4 regions of the Vreelandella gomseomensis genome follow, and region 2 is predicted to be linked to each of the others. Evidence: predicted binding sites of a transcription regulator. Region 2 holds the regulator's gene; each other region holds the start of a gene.
What was found. The regulator LexA, encoded in region 2, represses DNA repair genes until DNA is damaged. The targets are predictions, from matches to a motif close to TACTGTNTANNTANACAGTA.
Positions count from the first base shown of each region.

Region 1: the regulator LexA is predicted to act here: its motif matches at 5,284-5,303, upstream of recN (DNA repair protein RecN).
Region 3: the regulator LexA is predicted to act here: its motif matches at 5,087-5,106, upstream of QC815_RS15525 (LexA family protein).
Region 4: the regulator LexA is predicted to act here: its motif matches at 2,508-2,527, upstream of QC815_RS02330 (LexA family protein).

Region 1 is NZ_JARWAI010000006.1:52,641-60,365, forward strand. Features, by position in the region: gene QC815_RS09060 (ABC transporter ATP-binding protein) at 1-219, shown strand, start outside; gene QC815_RS09065 (DMT family transporter) at 197-1,096, opposite strand; gene dnaJ (molecular chaperone DnaJ) at 1,185-2,336, opposite strand; gene dnaK (molecular chaperone DnaK) at 2,461-4,392, opposite strand; gene grpE (nucleotide exchange factor GrpE) at 4,515-5,156, opposite strand; gene recN (DNA repair protein RecN) at 5,352-7,025, shown strand; gene fur (ferric iron uptake transcriptional regulator) at 7,137-7,589, opposite strand; gene bamE (outer membrane protein assembly factor BamE) at 7,662-7,725, shown strand, end outside.
Region 2 is NZ_JARWAI010000004.1:37,635-45,359, reverse strand. Features, by position in the region: gene upp (uracil phosphoribosyltransferase) at 1-79, shown strand, start outside; gene QC815_RS06025 (uracil-xanthine permease family protein) at 171-1,418, shown strand; gene mobB (molybdopterin-guanine dinucleotide biosynthesis protein B) at 1,446-2,009, shown strand; gene moaC (cyclic pyranopterin monophosphate synthase MoaC) at 2,014-2,820, shown strand; gene moaE (molybdopterin synthase catalytic subunit MoaE) at 2,822-3,274, shown strand; gene QC815_RS06005 (ribonuclease J) at 3,306-4,901, opposite strand; gene purU (formyltetrahydrofolate deformylase) at 5,162-6,016, shown strand; gene lexA (transcriptional repressor LexA) at 6,013-6,675, opposite strand; gene QC815_RS05990 (TetR/AcrR family transcriptional regulator) at 6,919-7,596, shown strand; gene QC815_RS05985 (L,D-transpeptidase) at 7,574-7,725, shown strand, end outside.
Region 3 is NZ_JARWAI010000013.1:52,155-59,879, forward strand. Features, by position in the region: gene QC815_RS15490 (DsbE family thiol:disulfide interchange protein) at 1-153, opposite strand, end outside; gene QC815_RS15495 (heme lyase CcmF/NrfE family subunit) at 150-2,129, opposite strand; gene ccmE (cytochrome c maturation protein CcmE) at 2,173-2,661, opposite strand; gene ccmD (heme exporter protein CcmD) at 2,645-2,854, opposite strand; gene QC815_RS15510 (heme ABC transporter permease) at 2,854-3,594, opposite strand; gene ccmB (heme exporter protein CcmB) at 3,608-4,342, opposite strand; gene ccmA (cytochrome c biogenesis heme-transporting ATPase CcmA) at 4,354-4,974, opposite strand; gene QC815_RS15525 (LexA family protein) at 5,222-5,584, shown strand; gene QC815_RS15530 (IMPACT family protein) at 5,600-6,223, shown strand; gene QC815_RS15535 (sodium ion-translocating decarboxylase subunit beta) at 6,295-7,617, opposite strand; gene oadA (sodium-extruding oxaloacetate decarboxylase subunit alpha) at 7,628-7,725, opposite strand, start outside.
Region 4 is NZ_JARWAI010000002.1:35,378-43,102, forward strand. Features, by position in the region: gene QC815_RS02310 (ERF family protein) at 1-573, opposite strand, end outside; gene QC815_RS02315 (hypothetical protein) at 663-839, opposite strand; gene QC815_RS02320 (DUF932 domain-containing protein) at 991-1,959, opposite strand; gene QC815_RS02325 (hypothetical protein) at 2,050-2,352, opposite strand; gene QC815_RS02330 (LexA family protein) at 2,546-2,995, shown strand; gene QC815_RS02335 (Y-family DNA polymerase) at 2,992-4,269, shown strand; gene QC815_RS02340 (hypothetical protein) at 4,905-6,563, opposite strand; gene QC815_RS02345 (YagK/YfjJ domain-containing protein) at 7,546-7,725, shown strand, end outside.

The sequences.
Region 1 (7,725 bases), on a different contig from region 2:
GAACGCAACATGCTGATCATGGTCGCCCTGCACGATCTGGGACACGCGCTGCGCTTCGCCGATGCCGCCATGATGCTGGAAAACGGTCGCCTGATAGCCTGCGGCGATACCGCCGAGGTGATAACCCCGGCGCTGTTGCGCCAGGTCTACCGCGTGGAAGCGCGCATCGAGCCGTGCTCAAGGGGCCGTCCTCAGCTTATTGTCGAAGAAGCCGTTTAGCACGGCGGCCTTCCAGGGTCGCCAGCCCCACCCCGCCAAGCAGCAGCGGCAGGGCCAATATAAAGCCGCTGGACACCGGCAGGCCAAACAGTAGCCAGTCCGCCAACACCGGCCACACCAGTGCGATGTACTCATAAGGCGCCAGACGCGAGGCTTCGGCGTAGCGGAGCGCCAGCGTCATCGCAATGTGCGCCGCCCCGCCAAACAACCCCGACAGCACCAACAGAGCAAACGCTGTCTGCGTCAGCGATGCCCAGCCCAGCGGAAGGGTTGCCAGCCCCGCCAGCGCCGCTACCAGAATGAAGTAGAACGCGATGGACGCTGCCGTCTCGGTGCGTGAAATACGCCTGACGGTCAGCAGCGCGCCGGCAGTCAGCAGTGCGCTCAGCCCGCCCAGCGCATAGCCGGCCAGCTGGCCATGCGCGCGGCTCGCTTCGAGCCCCGGCAGCACCAGCACGGCCACCCCCGCCAGCGCCAACCCCAGCGCGCCCGCGCGATAGAACGAGAAGCGCTCGCCCAGCAACACCACCCCGCCAACAGCCATGAACACCGGCGTCAGCTGCGCGAGCAGCGTGGTTTCCGCCACGGGCAACAGTGCCACCGCCGCAAAGGAGGCAAACATGGCGGCAGCCCCCAAGCCGGAACGCAGCGCATGCCCCAGCGGCCGACGCGTGGCCAGCCCGCCGGGAAACTCCCGGCGCAGCACCAGAAACACCACGATGGGCACGAGCGCAAACAGCGAACGATAAAACACCGACTGCCCGACCGGCACCTCGTCACTGACGGCCTTGATGCACACCAGCATGCCGGTAAACAGCGCCCCTGACAGCACCCTGAGCAAGATACCCCTGACGGGTCTTTCCTGACGGTTATCCATGGCGATCACTCTTCCCAAACGGCAAAAACCCCCGGACGAACCGGGGGTTTTTGAACCCAACACTTAGCTAAATGGCACTCGCTGAGCCTTACGGCTTCATCTCTTCAAAAAACTTCTTCACGCTGTCGAAGAAGCCGGTTTTCTTGGGCGAGTGGCTGTGGCTGTTGGTGCCGTCCAGGCTCTTCTGCAGCTGACGCAAGAGGTCTTGCTGCTCGTCGTTGAGGTTGACCGGCGTTTCCACCACGACCTTGCACAGCAGGTCGCCCGGGGTACCGCCACGCACGGGCTTGACGCCTTTACCGCGCAGCCGGAACAGCCTGCCGGTCTGGGTCTCGGGCGGAATCTTCAGCTTCACACGGCCGTCGAGCGTCGGCACTTCCAGCTCGCCGCCGAGGGCGGCATCAACGAAGTTGATCGGCACGTCGCACTGCAGGTGCTTGCCGTCGCGCTGGAAGATATGGTGCGGCTTGATAGCCACCTGGACATACAGGTCGCCGGGCGGGCCACCGTTGATGCCGCTTTCGCCTTCCGCATTGAGACGGATACGGTCGCCGGTATCCACGCCGGGCGGAATCTTCACCGACAGCGTACGGGTCTCGCGCACGCGCCCTTCAGCGTTACACTTATGGCACGGCACCTTGATGTGCTGACCTGAGCCATGGCACGTGGGGCAGGTCTGCTGAACCGCGAAAAAGCCCTGCTGCATGCGCACCTGGCCGTGGCCGTGGCACGTGGGGCAGGTATCCTTGCTTGACCCCGGCTCGGCACCGCCGCCGTCGCAGCGATCGCATTCGATATGACGCGGCACGCGGATATCGACGGTGGTACCTCCCACCGCGTTTTCCAGATCCAGCTCTAGGTTATAGCGCAGATCGGAGCCGCGTGCGGGCGCATTGGGGCCACGCCGGCGTCCGCCGCCACCAAAGATATCGCCAAACACATCGCCGAAGATGTCGCTGAAATCGCCGGCGCCACCGCCGCCGAAACCACCGCCACCAAAGCCACCACCCTGACCGTCGACGCCGGCATGACCGAACTGGTCGTAGGCCGCGCGTTTTTCGCTGTCGGTGAGGACTTCGTAGGCTTCCGATACCTCACGGAATTTTTCCGCCGCGGTGTCATCGTCGGGGTTTCGATCGGGGTGATACTTTTGCGCCAGGCGACGGTAGGCCTTCTTGATCTCTTTCTGATCAGCCCCTTTCTCGACACCCAGGACTTCGTAATAATCGCGCTGGGACATGGGTCCTACGCCTCCTGGTTAGCTATGCATGCAACTGCACATTTAACTGTGTGCGTGTTGGCCGCGGAAACAGCAACGCGGGAGTTAGCTCCCGCGTCACCGCTTTCCTTGGCAGAAAGAGGGCTTACTTTTTCTTCTGCTCGTCGTTGACTTCTTCGTACTCGGCGTCAACCACGTCTTCCTCGGGCTTGCTAGCCTGCTCAGCGCCCTCTTCGCCTGGCTGCTCGGCGCCTTCAGCCTGCTCGGCGTACATCTTCTGCGCCAGCTGGCCGGAGGCTTCGGTCAAGGCGTCGAGCTTTTGCTGGATAAGCTCTTGGTCGTCGCCTTTGGTGGCTTCTTCCAGCTCGGTGATGGCCGTTTCGATGGACTGCTTCTCGTCATCGGTGGCCTTGTCACCCGCTTCTTCCAGCGTCTTGCGCGTGGCGTGAATCATGCCGTCGGCCTGGTTGCGCAGCTGCACCAGCGCCTCGAACTTCTTGTCCTCGTCGGCGTGGGCTTCGGCATCGCGCACCATCTGTTCGACTTCTTCCTCGGACAGGCCACTGGACGCCTTGATGACGATCGACTGCTCTTTACCGGTCGCCTTGTCCTTGGCCGAGACGTTGAGGATACCGTTGGCATCCAGGTCAAAAGCCACTTCGATCTGCGGCACACCGCGCGGCGCCGGCGGAATGTCGGCAAGATCGAAACGACCCAGCGACTTGTTCTGCGACACTTGCTTGCGCTCACCCTGAACGGCATGGATGGTCACCGCCGTCTGGTTGTCATCCGCCGTGGAGAAGGTTTGCGTCTTCTTGGTCGGGATGGTGGTGTTCTTCTCGATCAGCGGCGTCATGACGCCACCCAGAGTTTCGATGCCCAGGGTCAGCGGGGTCACGTCGAGGAGCAGCACGTCTTTCACGTCACCACCCAGAACGCCGCCCTGGATCGCTGCACCGACGGCCACGGCTTCGTCCGGGTTCACGTCTTTGCGTGCGTCCTTGCCGAAGAACTCAGCGGCTTTCTGCTGAACCAGCGGCATGCGGGTCTGACCACCGACCAGGATCACGTCGTCGATTTCAGACGCCGACAGACCAGCATCTTTCAACGCTACCTTGCACGGCTCCATCGAGCGCTGCACCAGGTCGTCCACCAGCGATTCCAGCTTGGCACGAGTGACCTTGACGTTGAGGTGCTTCGGCCCGGTGTTATCCGCCGTGATGTACGGCAGGTTAACGTCGGTTTGCTGGGCGCTGGACAGCTCGATCTTGGCTTTTTCGGCCGCTTCTTTCAGACGCTGCATGGCCAGGTTGTCGCCGGACAGGTCGATACCGCTGTCAGACTTGAACTGGTCGACCAGGTAGTTGATCAACGCCAGGTCAAAGTCTTCGCCGCCCAGGAAAGTATCGCCGTTGGTCGCGAGCACTTCGAACTGGGTTTCACCGTCGACATCGGCCACTTCGATGATCGAGATATCGAAGGTACCACCACCCAGGTCGTATACCGCGATAGTCTTGTCACCGCGCGACTTGTCCATGCCGTAGGCGAGCGCCGCTGCGGTCGGCTCGTTGATGATGCGCTTGACGTCCAGACCGGCGATACGACCCGCATCCTTGGTGGCCTGACGCTGGCTGTCGTTGAAGTAGGCCGGTACGGTGATGACGGCCTCGGTGACGGTTTCGCCGAGATAGTCTTCCGCAGTCTTCTTCATCTTCTTGAGCACTTCCGCACTGACCTGCGGCGGCGCCATCTTCTGGCCTTTCACTTCCACCCAGGCATCGCCGTTGTCGGCTTCGGTGATCTTGTACGGCACCATCTTGATGTCTTTCTGTACGACGTCGTCCTTGAAACGACGGCCGATCAGACGCTTGATGGCGTAAAGGGTGTTTTCCGGGTTGGTCACCGCCTGGCGTTTTGCCGCCTGGCCGACCAGCGTCTCGCCGTCTTCGGTATAGGCGATGATGGACGGCGTGGTACGACCACCCTCGGCGTTTTCGATAACTTTTGCACTGTCTCCATCGAGCACCGATACACAAGAGTTGGTGGTGCCCAAATCAATGCCAATAATGCGTCCCATAATTTAGAACCTCGGATTCGGTTGATTCACTACGTCAAACTGATTGCGGGTTATCCCGCGGGGTTGCCCCTTTATCTGGGGGCCACCTGAAAGTTTTCAAGGCCTTTTTATGCCCGGATCGCCTATGACTCACTCGCTTTCTGGCTGACCACGACCATCGCGGGGCGAACGAGGCGCCCGTTCAGCGAGTAGCCCTTCTGCATGACTTCCATCACGGTGTTGGGCTCGACCTCGGGATTCGGCACCATGGCCATGGCCTCGTGAACCTGGGGATCAAAGGGCTCGCCCTGCGGGTCGATGCGCTCGACACCAAACTTGTTGAGCACGTCGAGCTGCATCTTCAGCGTCATCGAGACCCCTTCGCGATGCACCTCGGAGGCGTCTTCCTGCATCGACTCGAGAGCCTTTTCCAGGCTGTCGACCACCGGCAGCAGATCCTTGACGAACTTTTCCAGGGCAAATTTGCGCGCCTTTTCGGCTTCGTGCTCGGCACGCCGGCGTACGTTCTGCGCTTCAGCAGCGGCCCGCATGGACTGGTCATTGGCTTCAGCCAGGCGCTGCTCCAGGTCTTGCACTTGGGCGGCCAGGGCGTCAGCTTCGGCGCTGTCACCAACTTGATCGACGACGGCTTCATCATCGTCGTTGATCAGGCCTTCCAGCTCGCCTTCGGCCAGACGGTCTTCCGACGCCTGCTCCGGCGTTTCGGCCTCTTGCTCTTGGCGAGCCAGTTCGTCATCCAACGGGGTTTGCGGTTCTTTTGCCATGCCTTGCTCCTGCATCGTTCGGGGGGCTGTTCGAATGCCCAATAGTAAGTAGCAATCAAATTGGCTATGCACGGTATATGGGGATCTTGAAAGCCATCTCAAGTGGGCATTGAAGCGCGTTTTCGACTACTGTATAAAACAACAATACTCCAGCGCCCTGGCGACGCTGGCTCCGCTGCGCCTCAGGAGGCCCCCATGCTGACTCAGCTTGCTATTCGAGATTACGCGATCGTTGAGCACCTAGAGCTCGACCTGACCCATGGCATGACCGCCATTACCGGCGAGACCGGCGCCGGCAAGTCGATCCTGCTGGGCGCCCTGGGCCTTTGCCTGGGCGAGCGCGCCGACGCCGGTAGCGTGCGCCACGGCAGCGAACGCACCGACCTCGCGGCGCGCTTTGACATCCAGCACCTGCCGGCGGCCCGCGAATGGCTCAGCAGCCGCGAGCTGCCCTGTGATGAATGCCTGCTGCGGCGGGTGGTGACGGCCAACGGCCGCTCCAAGGCGTGGATCAATGGCCAGCCGGCCACTATCAGCGACCTGAAATCGCTCGGCGAGCGGCTGGTGCAGATTCACGGCCAGCACGCCCATCAGGCGTTAATGCGCGAGGAAACTCACCTGGCGCTGCTGGATGATTACGCGGGACTGCGCGACACCACTCAGCAGCTGGCCGAGACGTATCGCGAATGGCGCAGCGCCAACCGGCGCCTCAAGCAGCGCAAGGAAGCGGGCAGCGAGGTGGAAGCCAAGCGCCAGCTGCTGCGCTATCAGGTAGAAGAGCTCGATCAACTGGCCCTGGCCGAGGGCGAGCTGCAAACCCTGGAAGACGAGCAGCACACCCTGGCTCACGCCGACGAAACCCTGCGCGAAACGCAGTTCGCCGCCGATTGCTGTGCCAGCGACGAAGGCGGTGCGCTGTCGCTGCTCAACCAGGCGCACGCGCATCTAAGCGCCCTCCCCGGCAGCGACAAGGGCACGCTGGCCAATACCCTCGCCATGCTCAGCGATGCACGCATTCAGGTCGAAGAGGCCGCTGGCGAACTCCACCGCCTCGCCAGCACCACCGAGCTCGACCCCGAGCGGCTGGCGTGGGTGGAAGAGCGCCTGGCCGACGTGCACCGCATCGCGCGCAAACACCACGTCGCGCCGGAGGACGTCTGCGCGCTGCACGCCGAGCTGAGCCGTGAAGTCGCCGAACTGGAGAGTGGCGATAACGATATCGAAGCCCTGGCCGCCCAGGTGGCGGAGCTGCGCGAGCGCTATCGGCGCGACGCCAAGCGGCTGAGCGAAGGACGCCAGAAGGCCGCTGTGCGGCTGGGTAAGGAGGTTCAGCAACAGCTGAGCTTTTTGGCCATGGGCAAGGCACGTTTCGAGGTTGAGGTCACCGCCCGCGACACCCCGGGGGTGGAAGGCCTCGACCAGGTTCATTTCCTGATCAGCGCCAACCCCGGCCAGCCTGCCCGACCGCTCACCAAGGTAGCGTCCGGCGGTGAGCTTTCGCGTATCAGCCTTGCCATTCAGGTGGTCGCCGCGTCCCACTCCACAATTCCCAGCCTGGTGTTCGACGAAGTAGACGTCGGCGTATCCGGCGCCACTGCCGAAATCGTCGGCCAGCTACTGCGCAAGCTGGGCGAAAACGGCCAGGTCATGACCGTCACCCACCTGCCCCAGGTCGCTGCCCAGGCACATCAGCACCTGCATATCGAAAAACGTGCCAAACGCGACAGCACCCTTACGCATATGGCACTGCTGGATGAAAGCGGCCGGGTAAGCGAGCTGGCCCGCATGCTGGGGGGCGTCAAGCTATCCGACCAGACCCTCGCCCACGCCCGGGAGATGCTCAACGCCAGTCAGCGGCAGCCGCACTGACGACCAGGCAGGTCGTGCTGATAGACATGAAAACGCCCCTGGGCCACTCGGCATGGTCTGCCGGGTAGCCCAGGGGCGAATCTTGCAACACCAGTCGCACTGGCAGGCACCCTACTTCTTGTTAGTAGGCCCGCTGTCCTGGCGCGTCATGTCTGACCCACGGGGGCGCACGTACAGCACCAGGGCATGGTCAACCAACTCGTAGCCGTGCTCTTCGGCAATTTCTTGCTGGCGGCGCTCGATGATCTCATCGACAAACTCGACGATCTCACCGCTTTCCAGACACACCATGTGGTCATGATGGTCTTCTTGCGTCATCTCGAATACGGCATGCCCACCGTCAAAATTGTGACGGATCACAAGGCCGGCTGACTCGAACTGCGTCAGTACACGGTAAACGGTCGCCAGCCCCACATCTTCGCCCGCATCTATCAGTGTTTTATACACTTCTTCTGCGCTAAGGTGGTGCTGACCCGAGGCATTTTCGAGAATCTGCAGGATTTTGACACGCGGCAGGGTCACTTTCAGCCCGGCTTTGCGTAATTCATGGTTCTGATCGGCCATGGTTGCTCTTCGCAGTAACAGGTTAGGTCGGGTATGATCGACCGAAACCACGATAGTGAAGAATAGGCTCAAATGCAAAAATTGACTCGAATCATCGCGCTCTCCGTTTCCATTGTCGTGATCAGCGGCTGTAGCT
Region 2 (7,725 bases):
GGATGAGCGACTCGACGAGAACGGCTATATCGTCCCGGGCTTGGGCGATGCCGGCGACAAGATCTTCGGCACACGATAAGCCTTGCAGACCCATCAGCCCCTGGCGTTTCGCGTTAGGGGCATTTTTTTGCCCAGCCATTAACCTCCAATGATTTGATAGGAGTCGCATGATGCACGATGCGTCCAGCCAGGCTGAATCCTGGCCGAGAGTCTTGCTCACCGGTGCCCAGATGCTGTTTGTCGCCTTTGGCGCCCTGGTGCTGGTGCCCCTGTTGACGGGTCTTGACCCAAGCGTTGCATTATTTACTGCCGGGGTGGGCACGCTGGTGTTCCACACGGTGACCCGATTGACGGTTCCCGTCTTTCTGGCGTCGTCGTTTGCCTTCATTGCGCCGATTCAGGGATCGATCGCCAACTTTGGCGTATCGGCTACGCTCGGCGGGCTGATGGTGGCGGGGCTGGTATACGTGGCGATTTCCATGGCGGTGCGCCTCAAAGGCACCGGCTGGCTGCATCGTCTGCTGCCGCCGGTGGTGGTGGGGCCGGTGATCATGGTGATCGGGCTGGCCCTGGCCCCGGTAGCGGTCGAGATGGCGACCGGTGAAACCAGCGATCACATTGGCTACGGTTCCGCGCTGTTCCTGTCCATGGCGAGCCTGTTGGTAACCCTGATACTGGCCGTCTTCGGGCGCGGACTGCTGCGCCTGATCCCCATCATGGGCGGGATCATCGTGGGCTATTGCCTGGCCTTGCTGATGGGGCTTGTCGACTTCACGCCCGTTCAGGACGCCGACTGGCTGGCGCTGCCGGCGTTTACCGCGCCCACTTTCCACTGGGCGGCGGTTCTGTTTATGATTCCTGTCGCCATTGCGCCGGCGGTGGAGCATATTGGGGACATGGTGGCGATCGGCTCGGTCACCCGCCGCAATTACCTTGAAAAGCCCGGGCTGCACCGCACCTTGCTGGGCGATGGTCTGGCGACCACGGTGGCCGCGCTGTTCGGTGGCCCGCCGAATACGACCTACTCGGAAGTGACCGGGGCGGTGACGCTGACTCGGGCTTTCAATCCCCGCTATATGGTAGTGGCGGCGGTGCTTGCGATTTCACTGGCCTTTATTGCCAAGCTGGGTGCGCTGCTGCAAACCATTCCGGGTCCCGTCATGGGCGGCATCATGACGCTGCTGTTTGGTTCCATCGCGGTGGTGGGGATGAACACGCTGGTGCGGGCAGGGCATTCGTTAACCGCACCGCGTAACCTGGTCGTGGTGTCGTTGATTCTCGTGTTTGGTATCGGCGGTATGCAGGTTGGCGGTGGTCAATTTACCTTGCAGGGCGTTAGTCTGGCAGCGTTGGTCGGCATTGTTTTGAATTGGCTGCTGCCCGCCGAGCAGGAAGACGACGTCGCGGATGCTCACTAAACCGCATTTATACGGAGCCGAGCGCTTATGCAGTTAGCCACATCGCTACCCTTTCCGGTGTTGGGCATTGCGGCCTGGAGCGGGACGGGGAAAACGACCCTTCTTGAGCAGCTGTTGCCACGCCTGGGCGATGAGGGCGTCAAGGTGGCGGTGATCAAGCATGCCCACCACCGTTTTGACGTCGACCAGCCGGGCAAAGACAGCTACAAGCTCCGCCACGCCGGCGCGGCGCCGGTACTGGTGGCCTCGCGTCACCGTCTCGCGCTGATGCAGGAAACCCCGGGAGAGGACGAGCCTGATCTCAACCAGCTGCTATCGATGATGGCGGTGCATGCGCCTGACCTGGTGCTGGTGGAAGGGTTTAAAGCATGGCCTTTACCCAAGCTGGTGCTTTATCGTCAGGGTATCGGGGAGGTGGATATTCTTAGCGGTTCGCACGTTGAGGCTGTCGCGCTTGATGGCGATTGCCCCGTGATACTACCCGCCTCGACGACGCAACTGGCACTTAACGATACGGACGCCATTGCACGCTGGGTGATCGAGTGGATGGCGAGCCAAAGGCTCAACGATGTTTCACGCAATGACAGGTGACACCATGCAGTTAACGCATCTCAATAGCCGCGGCGAAGCCCGTATGGTCGACGTTGCGGACAAACAGGAAACTCGCCGTGAAGCCGTGGCCTCCGGGCGCATTGTGATGCAGCCCGCTACCCTTTCGCAGTTAAGCGAGGGCTCCCTGCCCAAGGGCGATGTGCTGGCCACGGCCCGCATCGCCGGCATTCAGGCGGCAAAACGCACCCACGAGCTGATCCCGCTTTGCCACTCGCTGGCGCTGTCGAAAGTGTCCATCGAGTTTGATGTAGATCCGGTGGAAAGCTGTGTGCATGTGACGGCAAGCTGCCGCTTGAATGGACGTACCGGCGTGGAGATGGAAGCGCTGACCGCTGTCTCTGTTGCCTGCCTGACGCTTTACGACATGTGCAAGGCCGTCGACAAGTCCATGCGCATAGACGCCGTACAGCTCGACAGCAAGCGTGGCGGGCAGCGTGGGGAGTACCAGCGTGAGGCCGCGCCGGAAGCGGCCGCCCCGATTGTGACCGGCCAGGGCGCCGCAGGCGAGGTCAGCCTGGGTGAGCGCTGTCATTCTCCCTGTGTGCTGGTCAAGTTCCTGGCGGAGCTACGCGAGCAACTGGGTGAAAACGAGCGCGTCGTGACCTTTGACCAGCTGCCCAGCCGGGATATTGCCGGACTGAAGGCGGCACTGGTAGCCCAGGACGAGCGCTTTCAGCAACTCCAGGACAAGCGTACGCTGTGCGCCATCAACCAGGTAATGGCCAACGATGCCGCCTTCATTACCGATGACGATGAAGTGGCTTTTTTCCCGCCGGTCACAGGGGGCTAGGATGCAGATTACCATCCGCGTGCAGGCAGAACCTTTCGATATGGCCTTCGGCTACGCAGACAGCATCGCCGGGCGAACCGATATCGGCGGGATCGTCAGCTTTACCGGGCTGGTGCGTGACTTCAACGAAACGCCCGATGTGACCGGCTTGACCCTCGAACACTACCCGGGAATGACCGAGGCGACCCTGCAGCGGATTGCCGAGCAGGCCGGCGAGCGCTGGTCGCTCAATGCCGTGACGATCATTCATCGCGTGGGGCATATGCGCCCGGGGGATGCCATTGTCAGAGTGCTGGTGGCAAGCGCCCATCGGCGCGAAGCCTTCGAGGCCTGCGATTTCATCATGGACTGGTTGAAAACCCAGGCGCCCTTCTGGAAGAAAGAGCACGGCCGGCAAGGCGACTACTGGGTCAAGGAGCGGCGCTCGGACATCGACGATGCGGCCCGCTGGTAGGCAACGCCCCGTCGTGGCGCCAACGGTGAGATTACTCGTCAGCGATCGGTGCGGGGAGGTCGCTGGCCATGATCTGCAGATGCACCTCGGGCAGGTGCTGAAGGCGTTCGGCGAGCCAGGCGATCAAGCGCGGCTGAAGGCCAAGTCTTAAGTCGGCCAGCGTATCGGCGTGCAGGTCGGCCAGTTGCTCATCCAGCCATTCGCTGAAGCTGTCTTCATCAAGCGCATTGGCGCCTGTGTTGTCGAGCATCAGGCGGCCGATGCGTGCCCAGCCGGTCTCTGTCGCGCAGACCGGCAGCGCCAGATACAGGCTTCCCCGGCGTGGATGGGTGCTGGTATCGCCTTCAAGCCCCGGGTGAGGGACGACACTGTTCTGGCTGACGATGCACGGCGGCTGAGGGTAATGCTGTTCGTGCTGCAGCCCCTGCTGATCAAAGCGGATCATGTCGCCGTTGACCGGTGCCAGCGGGGCGTCGATGCCGAGCGATGTTGCCAGCCGCTGATGCGCCTGCTGATGAAGGCTCTCGCCATGGACGGGCAGTAGATGCTGCGGCGATAGCCACTGATAGAAGCGCGTCATCTCCTCCTGCGCGGGATGCCCGGTGGCATGCAGTTCTGGATGGTTGAATTCATCGAAGAGCTGGACGCCAAGCTGTTGCAGGCGCTTTTTCAGCTGCTCGATCGGCCGCTCGTTGCCGGGTATGGCTTTAGCAGAAAAGATCACGTTGTCGCCCGGCTGTAGATCAACGTGGGGATGACGCCCCTGGGCGAGTCGCTGCAGCGCGGCGCGCGGCTCGCCCTGGCTGCCGGTGGCAATCACGACGACTTCATCGGGGGGAAGGTATCCCAGGTCGTGGGCGGGCACCACCGCCGGAAAGTCATCCATATAGCCGAGGCCCCGCGCCACACTCACCATGCGTTCCATCGAGCGTCCCATCAAGCTGACGCGCCGTCCACACTGTTCGGCCGCGCGGCCGATTGCCAGCACGCGGGCCAGGTTACTGGCAAAGCAGGAAACGATCACCCGCCCTTCGCATTGGGTAAGCGTCCTGGCCAGCGCGCGGGCCACGTCGCCTTCACTGCCGGAGTGGCCGGGTACGGGGGCGTTGGTGGAATCGCCGACCACCAGGTCGACGGGGGCGAGCGCCTTGAACTGTGAGGAATCGATCGGCGCACCAATGATCGGTTCGGGATCCAGTTTCCAGTCCCCGCTATGCAGGACGCGATAGGGGCCGGCCATGACCAGCAGCGCGCAGCTTTCCGGAATCGAATGGGGCACGCCCAGATAGCGCAGACTGAAGGGCCCGCTTTCCAGCGCCTCGCCGGGTTCGATAACCTGAATGGCGGCGCTGCTCAACTGGTGTTCGGCAAACTTGAGACGCAGCAGGCCAGCGGCCAGGGGGGTGGCATACACAGGGCACTGCCAATGCGGCCATAACCAGGCAACCGCGCCAATGTGGTCTTCATGGCCGTGGGTGATATACAGGGCCTTGGGGGCTATGCCCAGCGCCTTGGGCGTATCCAGGTTGGGCACCTGGAGGGGGGCGTTGGGCAAGTCCTGACGGATCATCATGCCACAGTCCACGGCGATCCAGTGATCCTCGTATCCGTATAGCGTCAGGTTCATGCCGATTTCCCCGCAGCCACCCAGCGGCAAGAGGCGGAGAGGAGGGCGACGACGGGGACGAATATGAACGCGCGGTGGATGCATCAGAATCTTAAAGCCTAAAAAGTAATGCCTTAACTATACGGGATGGGGTGGGCGGCTAACAATGACTGCGGTAACGGGCGGTGATTGCGCGCCTGGCATTGGGTACAATAGACGTTTGTTGAATGCCCGGGGCGGTGAAAAGCGACCCCGGGTGCACACCGTCAAGAGTATTTATCATGTCGCATTTTTATCGGTTGGTGGTTTCCTGCCCGGATCAGGTGGGGATTGTTGCACAGGTGTCGAGTTTTATCGCTCAGCAGGGGGGGTCGATTACCGAGGCGAGCCAGCACTCCGACCTGGAAACCGGACGTTTCTTCATGCGCTACGAAATTCTGGCGGATTCGTTGGACATGTCGGCAGAGGCATTACGGTCGGCGTTTGAGCCGGTCGCCGTGCGTTTCGATATGCAGTGGTCGTTGGTGGATACCCAGCAGCGTCGCCGCGTGGTGCTGATGGTCTCGCGGGAATCCCACTGTCTGGTCGATCTGCTTTACCGTTGGCAGGTGGGCGAGCTGGACTGCGATATCGTCGGGGTGATTTCCAACCATGACGATATGCGCTCGTTGACCGAGTGGTACGCGATTCCCTATTACCACGTGCCTGTCAATCCGGCGGATAAAGCCGTTGCCTTTGAGCAGGTTCAGGCACATATCGACGAGGCGCGAGCCGACTGCATCGTACTCGCACGTTACATGCAAATTTTGCCGCCGGCATTGTGCCAGCGCTACGCCGGGCAGGTGATCAATATCCACCACAGCTTTTTGCCTTCCTTTGCCGGCGCCAAGCCCTATCACCAAGCCTATGAGCGCGGCGTCAAGCTGATCGGTGCGACCTGTCATTATGTGACCCAGGAACTGGATGCGGGGCCGATCATCGAGCAGGACATCCACCGGGTGAGCCATTGCCACACACCGACGGATCTGGTGCGTTTTGGCCGCGATGTGGAAAAAGCCGTGCTGGCACGGGGTCTTCGCTGGCACCTGGAAGACCGCGTGCTGGTTCATGGCAACAAAACCGTCGTGTTCAGCTAGCCAAGCGCCTGACCATTGCCACCGCGGATAACCCCGACGCCCACGCCCTCGATGTCGAGCGGTTGGGTGCGTAAATCAATAGTGATCGGCGCAAAGTCGGGGTTTTCCGCGATCAGGGAGACGTGGTGTCCGTCGCGTTTGAAACGCTTGACGGTAACTTCATCGTCCAGTCGGGCGACGACAATCTGGCCGTCGCGTACTCGCTGGGTGCGATGTACGGCGAGCAGGTCGCCTTCAAGAATGCCGACGTTCTGCATGGAAAGCCCGCGCACGCGCAAGAGGTAATCCGCCCTGGGCGTAAAGTAGTCGGCGGGCAGCGGGCAGTAACGGTCAATGTGCTCGGCGGCCAGAATAGGGCTGCCCGCAGCGACTTCGCCGATGATCGGCAGGCCGGTGCCGGGATCCGCCGCTGCGGGCTGGCTATCCGGGGTGTCCTGGGGCTCCTGATTGGGCAGGCGAATACCCCGTGAGGTATTGCGGATGATGCGAATGACCCCTTTGCGCTCGAGCGCCCGCAAGTGCTCTTCTGCCGCATTGGGCGAGCGAAAGCCCAGTGCCTTGGCGATTTCTGCCCGGGTGGGTGGATAGCCAAGCTCCGCCATGGTCTTGACAATAAAGTCGAACACATTCTGTTGACGAACGGTTAACGGCCGTGACATATCAGTCTCCAGCGTGGGTAAGTGGACAGGCAGCGTTTCTATAGACCTATCAGTATGTGGTTAAGTATACAGTATGTTCCCCTGTCCAGTACATATCTGCTTCCAGCCGGCTAACAACATGATGTGCAAAGGGATGCGCCGCCGTTCTAGGCGTGATTTAACGCCCATCAACCGTTGAGAGGGGCAACGTGATAACGTAGTATCCTGAGATTGTTTAAAACATCCGTTTTCATGGAGAGCAGCATGGCTCAATCGGATACCGTGACGCGCATTCTGGACACGGCGGAAGTGCTGTTTGCCGAGCGCGGCTTTGCCGAAACATCCTTACGCAATATCACCAGCAAGGCGCGGGTGAACCTGGCGGCGGTAAATTATCATTTCGGCTCAAAGAAGGCGCTCATTCAGGCCGTGTTTGCGCGTTACCTCGATCCGTTCTCCGAACGTTTCCACAGCGCCCTGGACGCGCTGGAAGCACGTTACGAAGGCCGAGATATCCCGCTTGAAGTGCTGCTCGAGACCATGGCCACCACGGTGTTGGAGGTGCCCGCGGAGCGTAATAGCCTGAAGGTGTTCATGCGCCTGCTAGGCCTCGCCTACAGTCAGGCCCAGGGGCATTTGCGTCGCTACATCCAGCATGAATACGGCGATGTATTCAGCCGTTTCACCGAGCTGGTTCGCCGCGCCACCCCCGATCTGCCCGACGCCGAACGCTTCTGGCGGCTACACTTCATGTTAGGTACCGTCATCTTTACCCTGTCGGGGTTGGACGCGCTGCGCGACATTGCCGAAAAGGATTATCACCAGCAGGTATCGGTTCGCGACCTGGTGCGTCGACTGCGTCCTGTCGTGGTGGCCGCCATGAATGCGCCCTTGCCCGACGAGAAAGACATGGAGCCTCATGCAGACACCGTCGCTCACTGAGCTGCCGCCCCGTGATGGGCTGTGGATCGAAATTGCTACGCAGACGCAGCAGCTGCGCGCCTGGGAAGGCGACACCTGCCGTTATCAGTGTGATGTATCGACGGGACGCGCCGGGGTGGGCAACCAGGA
Region 3 (7,725 bases), on a different contig from region 2:
GTCGCGCAGCGTGGTGGCCTCGAAGGCGGGGAAATCACGCGCCATCAGCGCCGAATCGCGCGCTGAGGGGTCTTCGGACAGGCGCACGTAGAAAAACAGCGCCAGCCCCAGAAACATCACCGGCATCAGCAATAAAAGTAAACGTCGCTTCATCCCCGTCCCTCCTGCGCAAGCCGAGCCGGGCGTGCGCGGCGATAGCGCTTATCCGCCACCGCCAGCACGCCGCCCAGCGCCATCAGCAATCCCCCCAGCCACAGCCAGCGCACAAACGGCTTGTACTGGATACGCATTGCCCAGCTGCCGTCGCCCAGGTCTTCTCCCATGGCCACGTAGAGATCGCGGAACAGGCCAGGGCTAAGCGCCACCTGGGTCATGGGCATGCCGGTCGCCAGATAGAGACGCTTCTCGGGCTGCATCACGAACCGGCGGCGGCTGTCGCCACGCTGCACTTCGATCACGGCGGTATCGGCCAGGTAATTAGGGCCACGCCGTTCGCTTATCCCGGTCATGGTGAACTGATAACCCGCGACGGAAACGCTTGTGTCCGGCGCCATGCGCACGCTCTCTTCCACCGCATAATGGGACACCACAGTGGCGCCGATGATGGTCACCGCCACACCCAGATGGCCGAGCACCATGCCCCAGTATGACAGCGAAAGACGGCGCAGCGCCTGCCGCGCCGAGCGGCCCTGGCGCAGCCTGCCGACCAGGTCACGGCCCAGCGACAGCACGATCCATAGCGCCATCGTCAGGCCCAGCGTCACCCATAGGTTCCACTCGCCGCGATACACCAGCGGAATCAGCGCGCCTAAAACGAGCGCGGCGAGCCCGGCCCACCATAGCCGGCGCACGAGCTCGCCTGGCGAGGTCGACTTCCAGCGCGCCATGGGCCCAAGCCCCATGAACAGGCAAGTAATGACCGTGAGCGGTACAAACAAGGCATTGAAGTAAGGCGGCCCGACGCTGATTTTACCCAGCCCCAGCGAATCCAGGATCAACGGGTACAGGGTGCCCAGCAGCACCGTCATCGTCGCGGTCACCAGCAACCCGTTATTGATCAGCAGCAGGGCATCCCTGGACAGCCAGTTGAACCCCACGGCATGGCTGACCCGAGGCGCGCGCAGCGCGAACACCAGCAGTGACAGCGTGACGGTAATCGCCAGCAGCACCAGAATGAACAGCCCCCGGGAAGGGTCGTTGGCGAAGGCGTGCACCGAGGTCAGCACGCCGGAGCGCACCAGAAAGGTGCCCATCAACGACAGCGAGAAGGTGGCAATGGCCAGCAGCACGGTCCAGCTCTTGAAGGAGCCGCGCTTTTCGGTGACCGCCAGCGAATGTACCAGGGCCGTTCCGGTCAGCCAGGGCAGCAGCGAGGCGTTTTCCACCGGGTCCCAGAACCACCAGCCACCCCAGCCCAGCTCGTAGTAGGCCCACCAGCTGCCCAGGGCAATGCCGACCGTCAGAAACGCCCAGGCAATGTTGGTCCAGGGCCGCGCCCAGCGGGTCCAGGCAGCGTCCAGCCGCCCGCCAAGCAGGGCGGCGATGGCAAACGCGAAGACCACGGAAAACCCCACGTAGCCCATGTAGAGCATCGGCGGGTGAACGATCAGCCCGATATCCTGAAGTAACGGATTGAGGTCGGCGCCGTCTGCGGGCGTCGTCAAGAGCTGCCGCTCAAAGGGATTGGAGGTCAGCAGTACGAATAGCAAAAAGCCGCTGCTGATCAGCCCCAGCACCCCCAGCACCCGGGCGAGCATATCCCGGGGCAGGCGCTGCGACCGCCAGGCGGCGACGCACCCCCAGCCCGCCAGCATCAGACTCCACAGCAGCACCGAGCCTTCGTGATTGCCCCATACGGCGCTCAGCTTGTAGTACCAGGGCAGCAGCGAATTGGCGTTGCTGGCGACGTTGACCACGCTGTAGTCGTCCAGCAGGTAGCTTGCCGTCAAACACCCGTAGGCCAGCAGCACGAACACGAACTGGCCGGTCGCCATCGGCTGGCCGTAGGCCATCCATAGCGGCCGACGCGTCGCGGCACCGGCAAGCGGCAGCACGGCCTGAACCACGGCCATCAGCAGCGCAATGATCAGGGCAAAGTGGCCTATTTCAGGGATCAGACGGATCAGCATGGACGCTCCGGCGCCGGGCTGAAACGGGCAAGCCGTGCGGGGATCACGTGTCGTCCTCCTGCTGGCGGCCTACTTCGGCGGCCTTGGCCTGAAAATCGGCGGGGGAGTAGCCGGCGTCTTCCAGGGCCTGCGCCACTTCGGGGGGCATGTAGTTTTCATCGTGGCGGGCCAGCACGTCATCGGCGCGGAAACGACCGTCGTCCTGCAGCTCACCCACCACCACCACGCCCTGACCTTCGCGGAACAGGTCAGGCAGGATACCCTGATAGTCAACCGGCAGGTCATCCACATAGTCGGTGACGGTAAACGCCACGTTCAGGCTCTCGGCATCTCGGGATACGGAGCCCACTTTCACCATGCCGCCCGCGCGAATAGAGCGCTCGAGCGGCGCTTCACCCTGGGCAATCTGCACAGGGCTGAAAAACAGATTGATGTTGGCGCGCAGCGCATACAGCGAAAGCCCTACGGCCACGGCAGCCAGGCTGACCAGGGTAACGATGACCAGCAGCTTGCGCTTACGCGTCGGGGTCATGGGACGGCCCTCTGGGTGGGGACGGCGTTTGACGGCGTGCCTGACGCTTCAGCTGGCGCAGCAATTGCCGCCGCTCAAGCCGGGCGTGCAGCGCAAGCCCCACCATGAACACGGCGGTGACGCCCCAGGCCGACCACACGAAGCGACCATGGCCGCCCATGGCGGCCCATTCAACCAGTGACGCCATCGTCATTAGCGGGCCTCCTCGATCAGCGCCTGAACCCACCTTGCCTTGGCTTCACGGCGAAGTATTTCGCTGCGCGTTCGCATTAGCGTAAGGGCAATGAAAAAGCAGTAAAAGCCCAGCACCATGATGAGCAACGGCAGCCACATTTCAAGCGGCATCGAGGGCCTGGCGGTCAGCGTAAACGACGCCGGCTGGTGCAGGGTGTACCACCAGTCCACGGAGTACTTGATGATGGGAATATTGATCACCCCGACCATCGCCAGTACCGATGCTGCCCGGGCACCGCTATCCCGACGACCAAAGGCACCGCGCAGCGCGATCACCCCGATATACAGAAACAGCAGAATCAGCATGGAGGTCAACCGAGCGTCCCACATCCACCAGGTGCCCCAGGTAGGCACTCCCCAGACCGCGCCGGAAAACAGCGCTACAAAGGTCATGGCGGCACCCAGAGGCGCCATGGCCGCCGCCGCCATGTCGGCGACCTTGATTTTCCAGACCATATAGACCAGGCCGGCCACCGCCATGGTCACGAACACCGACTGCGCCAGGAAGGCGGCCGGCACATGGACATAGATGATGCGGAAGCTGTTGCCCTGTTGGTAGTCGGCAGGCGCGAAGAAAAGGCCCCACACGCTGCCGGTCACCAGCAGCAGTATCGCCGCCCCCCAGCACCAGGGCTGCAGCCGTGCGCTCAGTTGATAAAACCATTTGGGCGAACCCAGCTTGTGTATCAAGCCCCACATACAGTGCCCATCCCTATCCGTTGATACTGATACGAAGCGACGCCGCGATGGCCCAGGGAGAAAATATCAGCGCTGCTGCCAGCAAGGCCCCCAGCAAGGCCAGGTGGGGCAGCACGGCGTCGCCCATGATGGCGGCCTGCACCGCCCCACTGCCAAAAATCAGCACCGGAATGTAAAGCGGCAGCACCAACAGCGAGAGTAACACGCTGCCACGCGGCAAACCGACGGTCAGGGCCGCGCCGATCCCGCCGATCAGGCTCAGGCTGGCGCTGCCCAACACCAACGACGCCATCAGTACACCGATACTGTTCATCGGCAGCGCCAGCAAAATGCCAAGCACGGGGGCCATCAGCGCCATCGGCAAGCCGGTCAACAGCCAGTGCGCCGCCACTTTGGCGACGGCTAGCGACGTGAGCGGATGCGGGCAGAGCATCATCTGCTCCAGACTGCCATCGTCGAAATCGCTGCGAAACAGGCCATCCAGCGACAAAAGCGCGGCGAGCAGCGCCGTGACCCAAAGCAGGCCGGGCGCCATCACCGCCAGTAGCGATGCCTCGGGAGAGATACCCATCGGAAACAGACTCACCGCCAGGGCATAAAACACCAGCGGATTGAGCACATCGCCGGGGCGCCGCCGCATACGGTTAAGATCACGCATCAGGGTAGCGCCCAGCGCAATGCCGAGGTGCTGTTTGTCAGCCGGCTCGCTGATGACCGCGACGCGCCGTGTGGTTTCTGAAAGCGGCAACCCTGGCTCCTTTACCCCAGCGCAATATGACATAGCGGGTGCGCGATATTAAGTGTGTGGTGGGTGGTCATCACAACGGCGCCACCGGCCTGCGCATGAGCCGCTATCTGCGTTTCCAGCGCCGCGACGCCAGCGTGATCAATAGCCGTAAACGGCTCATCCAGTATCCACAGAGCCCTTGGCGTCAGGCTCAGCCTTGCCAGCGCGACCCGACGCTGCTGCCCCGCCGACAGTCGCCCGGCGGGGACATCTTCCAGCCCCTCGAGCCCCATCGTCGAGAGGGCCGCTTCACGCTGTGCTTCGCTGCCGCGTTCGCCGTGTAACGCCTGATACCAGGCCAGATTCTCAAGCGGCGTGAGACCCGCGCTGACGCCTGGGGCGTGACCCAGATACAGCAGATTGGCCGCGAAGTGCGCGCGGGCGCGGTGAAGGGGGTTGCCTTGCCAGCGCAGCGTGCCTGAATAATCCGCCAGCTGGCCGGCAAGGATTTTCAACAGGGTGGTCTTGCCGCTGCCGTTGGGGCCGTCCACGCGCCAGATGTCACCGCCTTTGACGTCGATATCCAGCCCCTCGAAGAGCCAGCGGTCATCACGCTCGCAGCCCAACTGACGGGCTTCCAGACATAGGGCCACGGCGACTCCAGACAGATTTATCTTGCTCGAACGTTAGCGAACTCTACACGTAAATCCCCCCTCTCGCCAGTCGAGGCAGAGGGGGGTGAACCCCTGGATAAATTTTCCCTGGCACTGTATGCAAAAACAGGTTTATACTGGATAAACACTGTATGAAAAGACATGTACTGCCGCACTGATCAACATGTCTACCGTTTGCCTGCCTAGGGATAGGGCGCTGATTTGGAGAAAGCCGATGAACATGTCGATGAATACCTCATTGCCGCCGATTCGCCCCATGCCAAGCCCCTACACGATCCCGTCGCCGGCCGCCCGGATGACGCGTCGCAATACCTACACCCTGAAAGTGCGGGGTAATCGAATGGCCAACTGCAACCTGTTCGATGGTGACGTCATCGTGATTCGGCGCTACCAGCACGACAACCAGGACGAAACCGTCATCGCCGAGATCAACCACCAGACACTTGCCCTCAAGCAGTTGTCGATCAGCCGAACGGGCGTTCGCCTATGGCTGGATGATGGCCGGCACTCCGAGGTGTTTTTGCACAATCGTGATATTCAGGTACTTGGCATGTTCATGGGAATTGAGCATCATTCCGTGACACATTAAACCGCCTGGATGTTCATGCGCTACCGCATACCCCACTTGCCCCCGGGCCGCTGGCACATCGACGAGATCGACGTCGAGAAAAGCCGCTTTATTGCCTGGATCGCCCATACACCCGACCTCGACGCCGTCAATGCGCTTGCCACGGCGGCCAGACAGGCGCACCCCAGCGCCAGCCACCACTGCCTGGCCTATATAGCCGCCGCTCCCGGCGAGCAGCAGCGGATTGGCTTCTCCGATGACGGCGAGCCGGGCGGTACCGCCGGCCGACCCATGTACCAGGCGCTTCAGGGCAGCCAGCTGGGCGATATCGGCTGCGTGGTCATCCGCTACTTCGGCGGCACCAAACTGGGCACCGGCGGCCTGGCGCGCGCCTACGCCCAGGCGGTGAATCACGCCCTGGCTACGCTGCCCACCCGCGAAATCATCGAGCGCGATCACTACCGGGTACGCTTCACCTTTGCCGACGAGGCAATTGCCCGGGCGTGGTGCGATGAACAGGCCATCCCGGTCATTGATGCTCAGTACGATGGAAACGGCGTGGCGCTGACGATTGGCTGGCCCAGCGATTGGCCGCTCGACCTTGGCCCGCTGGAAAGCCGCCTCAAGCAGTCCCTCAGCGCGCAGACGGTCTCGCTATAAGCAAAAAAATGGCCGCCCCTGAAGGAGCGGCCGATTGCGTGGTTAGAGATACATGTTCGCCTGGAGCGTGGTCAACCCAAGTACTTGATCATCACGCCCGCAGCCACCGCCGAGCCGATGACCCCCGCCACGTTGGGTCCCATGGCGTGCATCAGCAGGAAGTTATGCGGGTTGGACTCGAGCCCCACCTTGTTGGCGACTCGCGCTGCCATCGGCACCGCCGAGACCCCCGCCGCGCCGATCAGCGGGTTGATCGGCATTTTGCTCACGACGTTCATCAGCTTGGCCATCAACACGCCAGCCGTGGTGCCGATCCCGAAGGCCACGATCCCCAGTGCCATGATGCCCAGCGTTTCGACCGACAGGAAGCTCTCCGCCATGAGCTTGGAGCCCACTGCCAGGCCCAGCAAGATCGTCACGATATTAATCAGCGCGTTCTGGGCCGTGTCACTCAGCCGCTCGACCACGCCGCATTCGCGCATCAGGTTGCCAAAGCAGAACATCCCCAGCAGCGGCGAGGCGTCGGGCAGGAACAGCGCCACCAGGATCAGCAGTAGTACCGGAAAGACGATCTTCTCGAGCTTCGACACCGGGCGCAGCTGCGTCATGGTGATCTCGCGCTCTTTCTTGGTGGTCAGCAGACGCATGATCGGGGGCTGAATCAACGGCACCAGCGCCATGTAGGCGTAAGCGGCCACGGCAATCGCCCCCAGCAGTTCGGGCGCCAGCATGCTCGATACGTAGATCGAGGTCGGACCATCCGCGCCGCCGATAATACCGATGGCGGCGGCCTGGTTGAGCGAGAAATCCATCCACCCCATCGACGACAACAGCACGGCGCCAAACAGCGTGGCAAAGATGCCGAACTGTGCGGCGGCACCCAGAAACAGCGTGCGCGGGTTGGCCAGCAGCGGGCCGAAGTCGGTCATCGCGCCGACGCCCATGAAGATGATCAAGGGGGCAATCCCCGAGGTAATAGCCACAGTGTAGAACACGTACAGCATGCCGTCGCCATAGCCGGCACCGCTGGCGATGGCCTTCGCGCCGGCTATCTGTTGGGCCGTGGCGTCACCCGCCATCATCTGCTCAAGCGACGCGCGCCAGCTGTCGACGCTCGCCTGGCTATCCAGACTGCCACCCAGTGCCGAGGCCAACTGCTCCAGCAGCGCAGGACGACCGACCTCGACCGCCTGCTCAAGGGCCGAGAGCGCCAATCCCGCCTCGGGAATGTTGGCGAGAATGCCGCCAAAGCCGATCGGCACCAGCAGCAACGGCTCAAACTTCTTGTAGATGGCGAGGTACAGCAGCAACAGCCCCACCGCGAGCATTACGACTTGGCCAAGCTCAAGGTTATAAAGCCCGGAGCCTTCCCATAAGGTTACGAGTTTATCCATGTCGGAATCCTCAGAGTTCGATCAGCGTATCGCCGACGGCAACGCTGTCGCCTTCACTGACGCTCACGGCCGACACGGTCCCGGCGCTGCTGGCGCGCACCTCGGTTT
Region 4 (7,725 bases), on a different contig from region 2:
GGTGATATTGAGCAGCGCGCACAGCACGTAACGCTTGCCGTAGCTTGTCGAGGAACCAAACGCCTGTACCGCATTCTTGTTACCGCTGATATCGGCGGGCAGCAGCATGCTGGTTTCTTCACGGTGACCGTCCTTGTGCATCAGAACACCGGTGATCTGGATACCACGCTCCTGCGTCTGAATACGAAAGCTCACCGCAAAGCCATGCTTCTGCATGATCGGGCGTACGGTATCGACGATATCCTCCAGGGTGGCGTAGAAGCCGTTGTTGGTTTGCCCGCGCTCCTCGATGCTGGGCAGTTCTGTCTGCATCGCTGCCATGGCCGCGTTGTAGGCCATCATGGCCTGGCGATCCATCACCCGCTCCTGCATCTGCAGCAAACGCTCCATCTTGTCGATGTCGACATCCGGGTTCAGCGCAGCACGCTCGATCACCTGAATGATCGCAGTGCTGTCGGCGGTGGGATGGGCCTCCAAGGAGGCCGGTGTGTTGGTCGAGGCAGCGTCTGGCTGAATGGCTGATGACGATGTGTCGGGGTGATTGGAATTGATGACATGGGTGCGTTGTGCCATGGGGCACCTCCGGTTTTCTCAAATCGATAAAGGAATAACCCAACGCCTCAGCGTTGGTGGGCTGGTTGGAAGCGGTAAGGCGGGTAGGGTTAGTCCTCCAGGTGATCGGCCAATGTCTCGGCATCCAGGGGCTCCAGGCGGATTTCCGCCCGGTAGAACTTCCCCTGGGCGCAGACGACGGTCGCGGCGTGATGTTTTTGGTTGGCCAGCAGGGCTTCAGTCAGGTGGGTCAGCCCGGTTTCGACGGTGTGGGAAACGAATGTCATGGCAGTTCCTCGTAAGGTAAGCCCCACAGCAAAACGCCCGGCCTTGATGGGGCCGGGCGTGTATGCCGTGGAGGTGGTTAGTGTCACTGGATAGGGAATAGCGTGATGGTGGGATATCCGGGAAATCGATGAAGCTTGGTGGCTTGACTGATTACGACACCAATGCAAGCGCGGCATCGAGCGCTTCCTGCTTGAGCTGCGCCCCCTGGCCGAACCACGCCGAGTCCATGCGGGTATCGTTGCTACGCGCCCGTTTCTCGTGATCGACATACTCGGTGACCGCATTGAGCAGGCCCCAGGCGGTGTCCTTGGCGGTGACCAGGTGCGAGCCCCGACCCTCGCCGGTATAAAGCTTCTGCACTTTATTCAGTGCCCGGTAGTTCGGCAGTTTGGAAGGATCATCCAGAGGCTTTTCGGCCCCGCAAATCACCGACTGCAGGTACTGCTGGGCTTCACGGCGGTCGATCTTGCGTTCCGACAGGGCCTTCATGCGGTACATGAAGTCGTTCCACTGGGATACGGAAATCCCCAGCTGTCGCTTGACGGCCCGTGGGTCGAACTCCGACCGATGGGGCACCTTCACCGCCTGCGATGTCCCGTCCACGGCGATCTGCAATGTGTTGTTGCACACCACTCGTACCGTGGTGGGGGTCGCCATGGTGGCCAAGGTGCCATCACACGAGGTGGCCAGCAGCAGGTAGTCGTTCACTTCATCCTGGCCTTGCAGCGATGTGCTCAAGCCACTGCGCGCCAGGGCCCAGAACTTGCGACCACCCTTGAGCACCCCGGCGGTTTCCAGCTCATACCCCGCGTACTCAGTCAGGTCACGGTAAAACTCCAGAATCTCTTCCGGCTGCACCACCTTGTAGCGCTGCGATACCACGGAGAGCGGTGCCTTGTTGTCCGAACGGTAGAGCACCTTTTGCTCGGGGAAGGAATGGATGCTGCCCAGGTGACTTGCGCCTTCGGCAATAAAGCGCACCGGGGCCTCTTCAATGTGCCAGTTCATACCGGCCTGTTGTTGCCAGACCTCCAGCGGTTGATGACGTGTCAGTTGCTGCCCCAGGCCATGCCAGGGGGTAGCGCCTACGTAAGCCATTTGTTCAACGAGATGTGCCATGGGTCATTCTCCAGACATAAAAAAAGCGCTGACACAGCTGTCAGCGCATGGGTGGATGGTGAGTAAGGTGTATCGCTGTAAAGCGGTGTATCAGCGTGCGGATGCCAGGGGCGGAAAGGGGTGACGAAAGATATGCCCGCACGACAGGCAGAGCCACGGGGTGCCTTCACCGGGCGGCAGCCATTGCGAGAAGAACAGGGCGGCTACCCGCGCCCCCGACTGTCCTCCGGCAATGGCGCCCATCATCGCGACGGGCAGCTTGGCGAGCGGAAAGCGCGAGGTGGCTATCGACAAAGTCCCCGTGACGGCGCCTGATCGCCAGGCACCGATCGCCCCGCCAATCAGGCAGCTCCCCGTGGTGCCGACCCGTTGAGCGGTATCAAGGTTGATCATGCGCGTTTCAGCGCATTTAAAGCAGGGTGGTGGCATTAGCGGCACTCCTATGGTTCAGGGAAGCGATCCCTGTGGTGGGTTCATGGGAGTGATATAGATCTCAAAATAAGTGGCGTTGACCTTGTTGGTGTTGCGTCAACCGGCGTCTTTCTTGATACTGACTATATATACAGTAATCGAGAGGCGCCTTACCATGTCATTGCCCGTTTCCCTGCTGGGCCGAGCAGACGCTGCGGCCCCGTCATGCCCGTTACCGCTCTATTCAAGTGCGGTGCGTGCCGGCTTTCCGTCTCCCGCCGATGATCATCTGGATACCGACCTGGACCTTCACCAGTATGTGGTGAAGCGTCCGGCCGCGACCTACTTTGTGCGTTCCGAAGGGGATTCCATGACGGGTGACGGCATCCATCACGGTGACTTGCTGGTGGTGGACCGAAGCCTTGATGCGGTGCCAGGCCGGATTGTGGTGATCTGCGTGGACGGCGAACTGACCGTGAAACGGCTGGAACGGGTTGGCCAGCGCACCTACCTCAAGGCAAGCAATCCCGCTTATCCACCGATTCCGATTGACGGTCGTGAGTCCCACGTCTGGGGTGTCGTCACCCATGTGCTGCACAGCCTGCCAGGGGCACCGCTGCAATGATGGCCCTGGTCGACTGCAACAATTTCTATGTGTCCTGCGAGCGGGTCTTTAATCCGACACTGGAAGGTCGTCCGGTAGGCGTGCTCTCCAATAACGATGGATGCGTGGTGGCCCGCTCCAACGAACTGAAAGCCCTCGGCGTCGAGATGGGGGCAGCGATGCACCTGCTGTCGCCCCAGATCCGCCGTCAAGCCGTGCTGCTATCGAGTAATTACGCCTTGTACGGCGACATGTCCCGGCGCGTCACGGAAGTGCTTGGCGAGTTTTCTCCCCATGTCGAGGTGTACTCGATTGACGAGAGCTTCGTGGGATTCCAAGGCTTTGATCCCGACGCGCTGGAGCAGTACGGGCAAAGGTTGCGAGAGACCGTTAAACAATGGACCGGCATTCCGGTCTCGGTGGGTTTTGCGCCATCCCGCGTTCTGGCCAAGGTGGCCAACCATGCCGCCAAGAAACACCCTGCCTACCGGGAGCAGGGCGTGTGCAAGTTGATGGCTGATAGCAAAGCCACTCAGGCTTTGTTGAAACAGTTGCCCGTCATGGAGCTTTGGGGTGTGGCCCGCCGCACCGGCGAGCGCCTGCGGGTCATGGGGATTGAAACGGCGTGGGATCTACGCGAAGCCGATCCGAAGCACATACGGCGGCATTTCAGCGTGGTGCAGGAACGCATCGTGTGGGAGCTGAGGGGCCAGCCGGTGATACAACTGGACGACATGAGTGAGCCCAAACAACAAATCATGGTATCGCGCTCGTTCGGTCGACTGACCAATAACCCACATGATCTTCGTGAAGCGCTCCGGCAGCACGCCGCCAGGGCCGGTGAGAAGCTTCGCAAGCAAGGCAGCGTGACCAGTGCCGTCATGGTCTTCATCCGCACAAATCCCTTCCGCAACGACTTGCCGCAATACACCAACCGCGTCGTCATCTCACTGGAACGACCCACCGACGACAACCGAGAAATCACTGCTGCCGCAGTACAGGGCTTGCGGCGTCTGTGGCGTAAGGGCTACGCCTACCAAAAAGCCGGCCTGATGTTGCTCGACCTTTCCCCCAAGGCCAACCGCCAGCTCACCCTTGCAGAGACCCCGCAGACCGAAGCAGACGCCGAGCGCAGCGAACGCCTGATGACCACGGTTGATAAGCTCAATCGGGAGTTTGGTCGGGGCACCATACAGATGGGCCTGCCCCGTAAAGGTAATGCCTGGGCGCTGCGAAGCGAGCGCCGCACGCCGCGTTACACAACGCAGTGGGGTGAGCTTTTGGCAGTTAAGTAGTCAAGAATGCCGGATTATCTGGCTTCAATGGTCAATATGAAGCTAAAACATCTCAGAAAAAAGTCACTCGCAGACCATATTGTTTGAGCATATGAAATTCCTGATTGGTTTTCGTGTTCCATTGAAAGTAGATTTTCCTCTTGAGGAATACCGGTCGAGACTGAGTCGATTGCTCAAGTATTGGCGATTCACTCAGGTACCTGCAGAAAAGTGCAGATGGTTGGGCTGGCTTCATGTCGGTTACAGCCCATCGTATCTATAAGGTTGCAGTGGTTGTTGGAACGATCAACGGTATGCGAAATAACTACCCTCCGAGCACGACGTCACGACGTTGAAAACTACGTTTTTCAAAAAAGCATATGAAGAAGTGGGTACTCTGTATGATTTGTCACGGCGAACGTCGTCTTGTCGTGGGTGTTCGGAAGACTTCCTTGAATGAAACTGACTCGAGAATCATCTGCCAGGGCGAACTGCAAGCACTGAAATGCTCAACTTGGTGGCATGTCAGCTTAACGGTCTGCCTTCACCAGCAAACACCCGAGGAAGCCGTGCGCTGGTGCTATCAAATTGAATATTGAAAAGTGGCGGATGTACTGTATTTCGTAATTTGTTTAGCCTGCTAAAAATATCGAGCTTCACATCAAGCCAGCGAATTCATTAACTTCTTTATTGACGATGGATGAAGCAAGTCTATTGCTCAATGCAATACCACAAGGCACTGATCTTGGACCAATAACCCAATGACGTTTGGAGCCACGCTTTCCAGTGCTATAGCAGGTTATTCCCTGTGCATCGAGCAGTTGAGCGGCTCGCTTGAATGCTGCACCAAGACCTCGCGGCTCTCGCGGCCATTGGTGATCCAAAGCCCAAGTCGGGCGATATGGATCCAAGGTAGCCAACCACACCCCCACCGGTTTTTCAGCAATTTCCGTAATGTCGTTGATTTTAAGGTATTCGAGAATTGCCTGAGCAATTGGTTCTTCTTCAGTAATCTCAGCAAGTCGTTCGCTACGATACGCAACATATTGCGACCAGAAAGCGTCAGGGCTTCCATGCAAAACGCTGGATACAACCATGCCAATCCGACAGAAGTCTCCCCAACAAACCGGTACACTTCTATCGATACTCACATGATCGATTTTAGTGTGCACCTCACCAAGTAGGGTCAGCACGGCATCGAATATAACCGCCTGATTACTATCCGTGATGCTCACAGAACGAGTCGTCTTTGGGTACTCAATTCTTGGCTGATCTCTAGAGGGGGATGGCATCTCCAGGCTCAAGGTGAGCTCCGATAATTCATCCTGATGAATGACGGGTTCCAGACTGCTGATAATACAAGGGCGTGACACAGATAGACTTGTTGTAATCTCATGGCAGCCAATGGCTTTCCATTCCAGTTGAGTATGGGAGAGCAATTCAAACAGACGTCTCTGTACGACTGGGCTCAGCGGGGAGGCAACGCTCTCCAGGCTAAGTACGTGATGCCGCCAGGCGAGTCGATTCACTTCCTTCACCGTTGTGGGGATTTCACGTATTGCCGTTTCCTTGGTCACTGGGTCAACAAGGTGCTTGATGATTCGTTGAAGCCTGGCCATGCCGCTTTTCGGCTCTCCTGTAATCTCTAAAGCCAACTGCTGGCGCTCTGGCATCAGACACAGCAGAATATACGAGTAAATTAGCAGTTCTCGATCCTTAGGAAGCTGGACGAATTTATCGATAGCTTTTATGTCTTGTGAAGCGGCTCCATGGTTCAATTTTTGAAAGGGGCGACAATTGGTGGGCTGCCAGTAATTATAATACTGATTTGGCTGAATCATGTACTCCTTACCTACAGGAAACATCATTACAACACCATCCAATATGATGTAGCGCTCGTTGTTTTCTCCCAGCCAGGTTCGACCATTACCAACACCTACATGATGGGCTTGGTCTCTTCGAATGATATCCAGTGCATCTCGTATACTCTGGTCAGAAACATCTCGATTTCCGTAATCCGCTACAATTTGCTTGATGACCGGAGCAATCATGTCGGCTTCCACCATCAACACTGGCCCTGAATGGTACGGCACCAGGAAGTGCACACCGCTGGCATCCTCTCCGAGCCAATATGAATAGCGAATTATTTGCCGGATGAGGTTTGCTTTACAAAGTTTGACTGGGCGTCCGGATTGGTTTGAGAAATTCCCTCTGCCATCCATAGGAACAGAAGCTAGAGGTGGTTGTTGCGAGCAGGGAAGAAATTCTTCTTTCATAGAGTGGGGATAAGAAGGGTTGTATGTGTAATGCGACATAAGGCTAAGTCCTTAGCTTGCTCTATAGTTTGGTCGTGTTTGATAATCATTCTCGATGATATTCTGCTATCAGTAAGAATACTCAATGGATGTGTAGTAGGTGTTTCACTTTCTATTAAGGTAAGCAACAGGCTCCCGGAATTTGTGGTGTAGGCGAAAATTCGTATTTGAACGTCAGTGACGGTTAGAAAGCACTCATGAGAAAACCTTGTGTTGCAAATAATGCTAATAACTTTAGCAGCTGTTTGAATGGTGTCTATTGATTTATTTTAATGCTTGAAACTGGTGGGTGCTGGATAATAAGAGTGCTATTTGGATTTATATGGACACTACTGGACTATAGCCAGTAATGAAAATTATTCACTTGCTTGTCTATGATTGGTTGAGTATCAGGCTAGTGATGAAAATCCCAGGTCTGTAAACGTATAGAGTTTATCTACCTCCCGGTTTTAAATTACTTGCCAGCGTATATATATGCTTGTAGTACACGCTATGGAGCTACTAATAGCTCCATTTGATTATCAGGACCTCAATTGAAGTTCTGAAAAATGGACTTTTTATGAATATTGCTATCAACGCGCTCATCTACATATCGGGCCTGAAGCTAGATAGGTTCTTAGCGATCATCCTGACTTTAAAGAATCTAGCGGGTGGATAGGAAAGTGACTGTCAATAAATAAATTGTCAGATACTTTGTTAATAATTGTAGTTTGTGTATTAAATATTATACTTAAAAAAGTATCCCTGTTTAGATATATAACTTTATGACACTAACTTTCAGAATGGTTTCTTTATTATTGACAAGTAGATTGGCTTGATAAAGAGGGTATGGAAGACATGAGCATTAAAGCCATTCTGGTGTATATGTTATTAGGGGTTGGCTGGTAGCAATTAACGTAAAAACCATAAGTATCATGGGATAAGTCGACTATGATGATGGCAGACACCTACAAAGGTGAATGCCCTATCTAATGAGGTAGATATGATGGATCACGAAGATAGTAACTGGCCAGAGTGTGTAATGGAAATTGATGAAATTCTGAAGAATGATGAATGTGAAGAAGACTGGAAAATAATTGCATATTTTAAGCAAGTACAGGCTGTAGTAGAGCGATTGATTGAAACCAAGCATGAGTACTTTTCAAACATTCAAGAAAGTAAT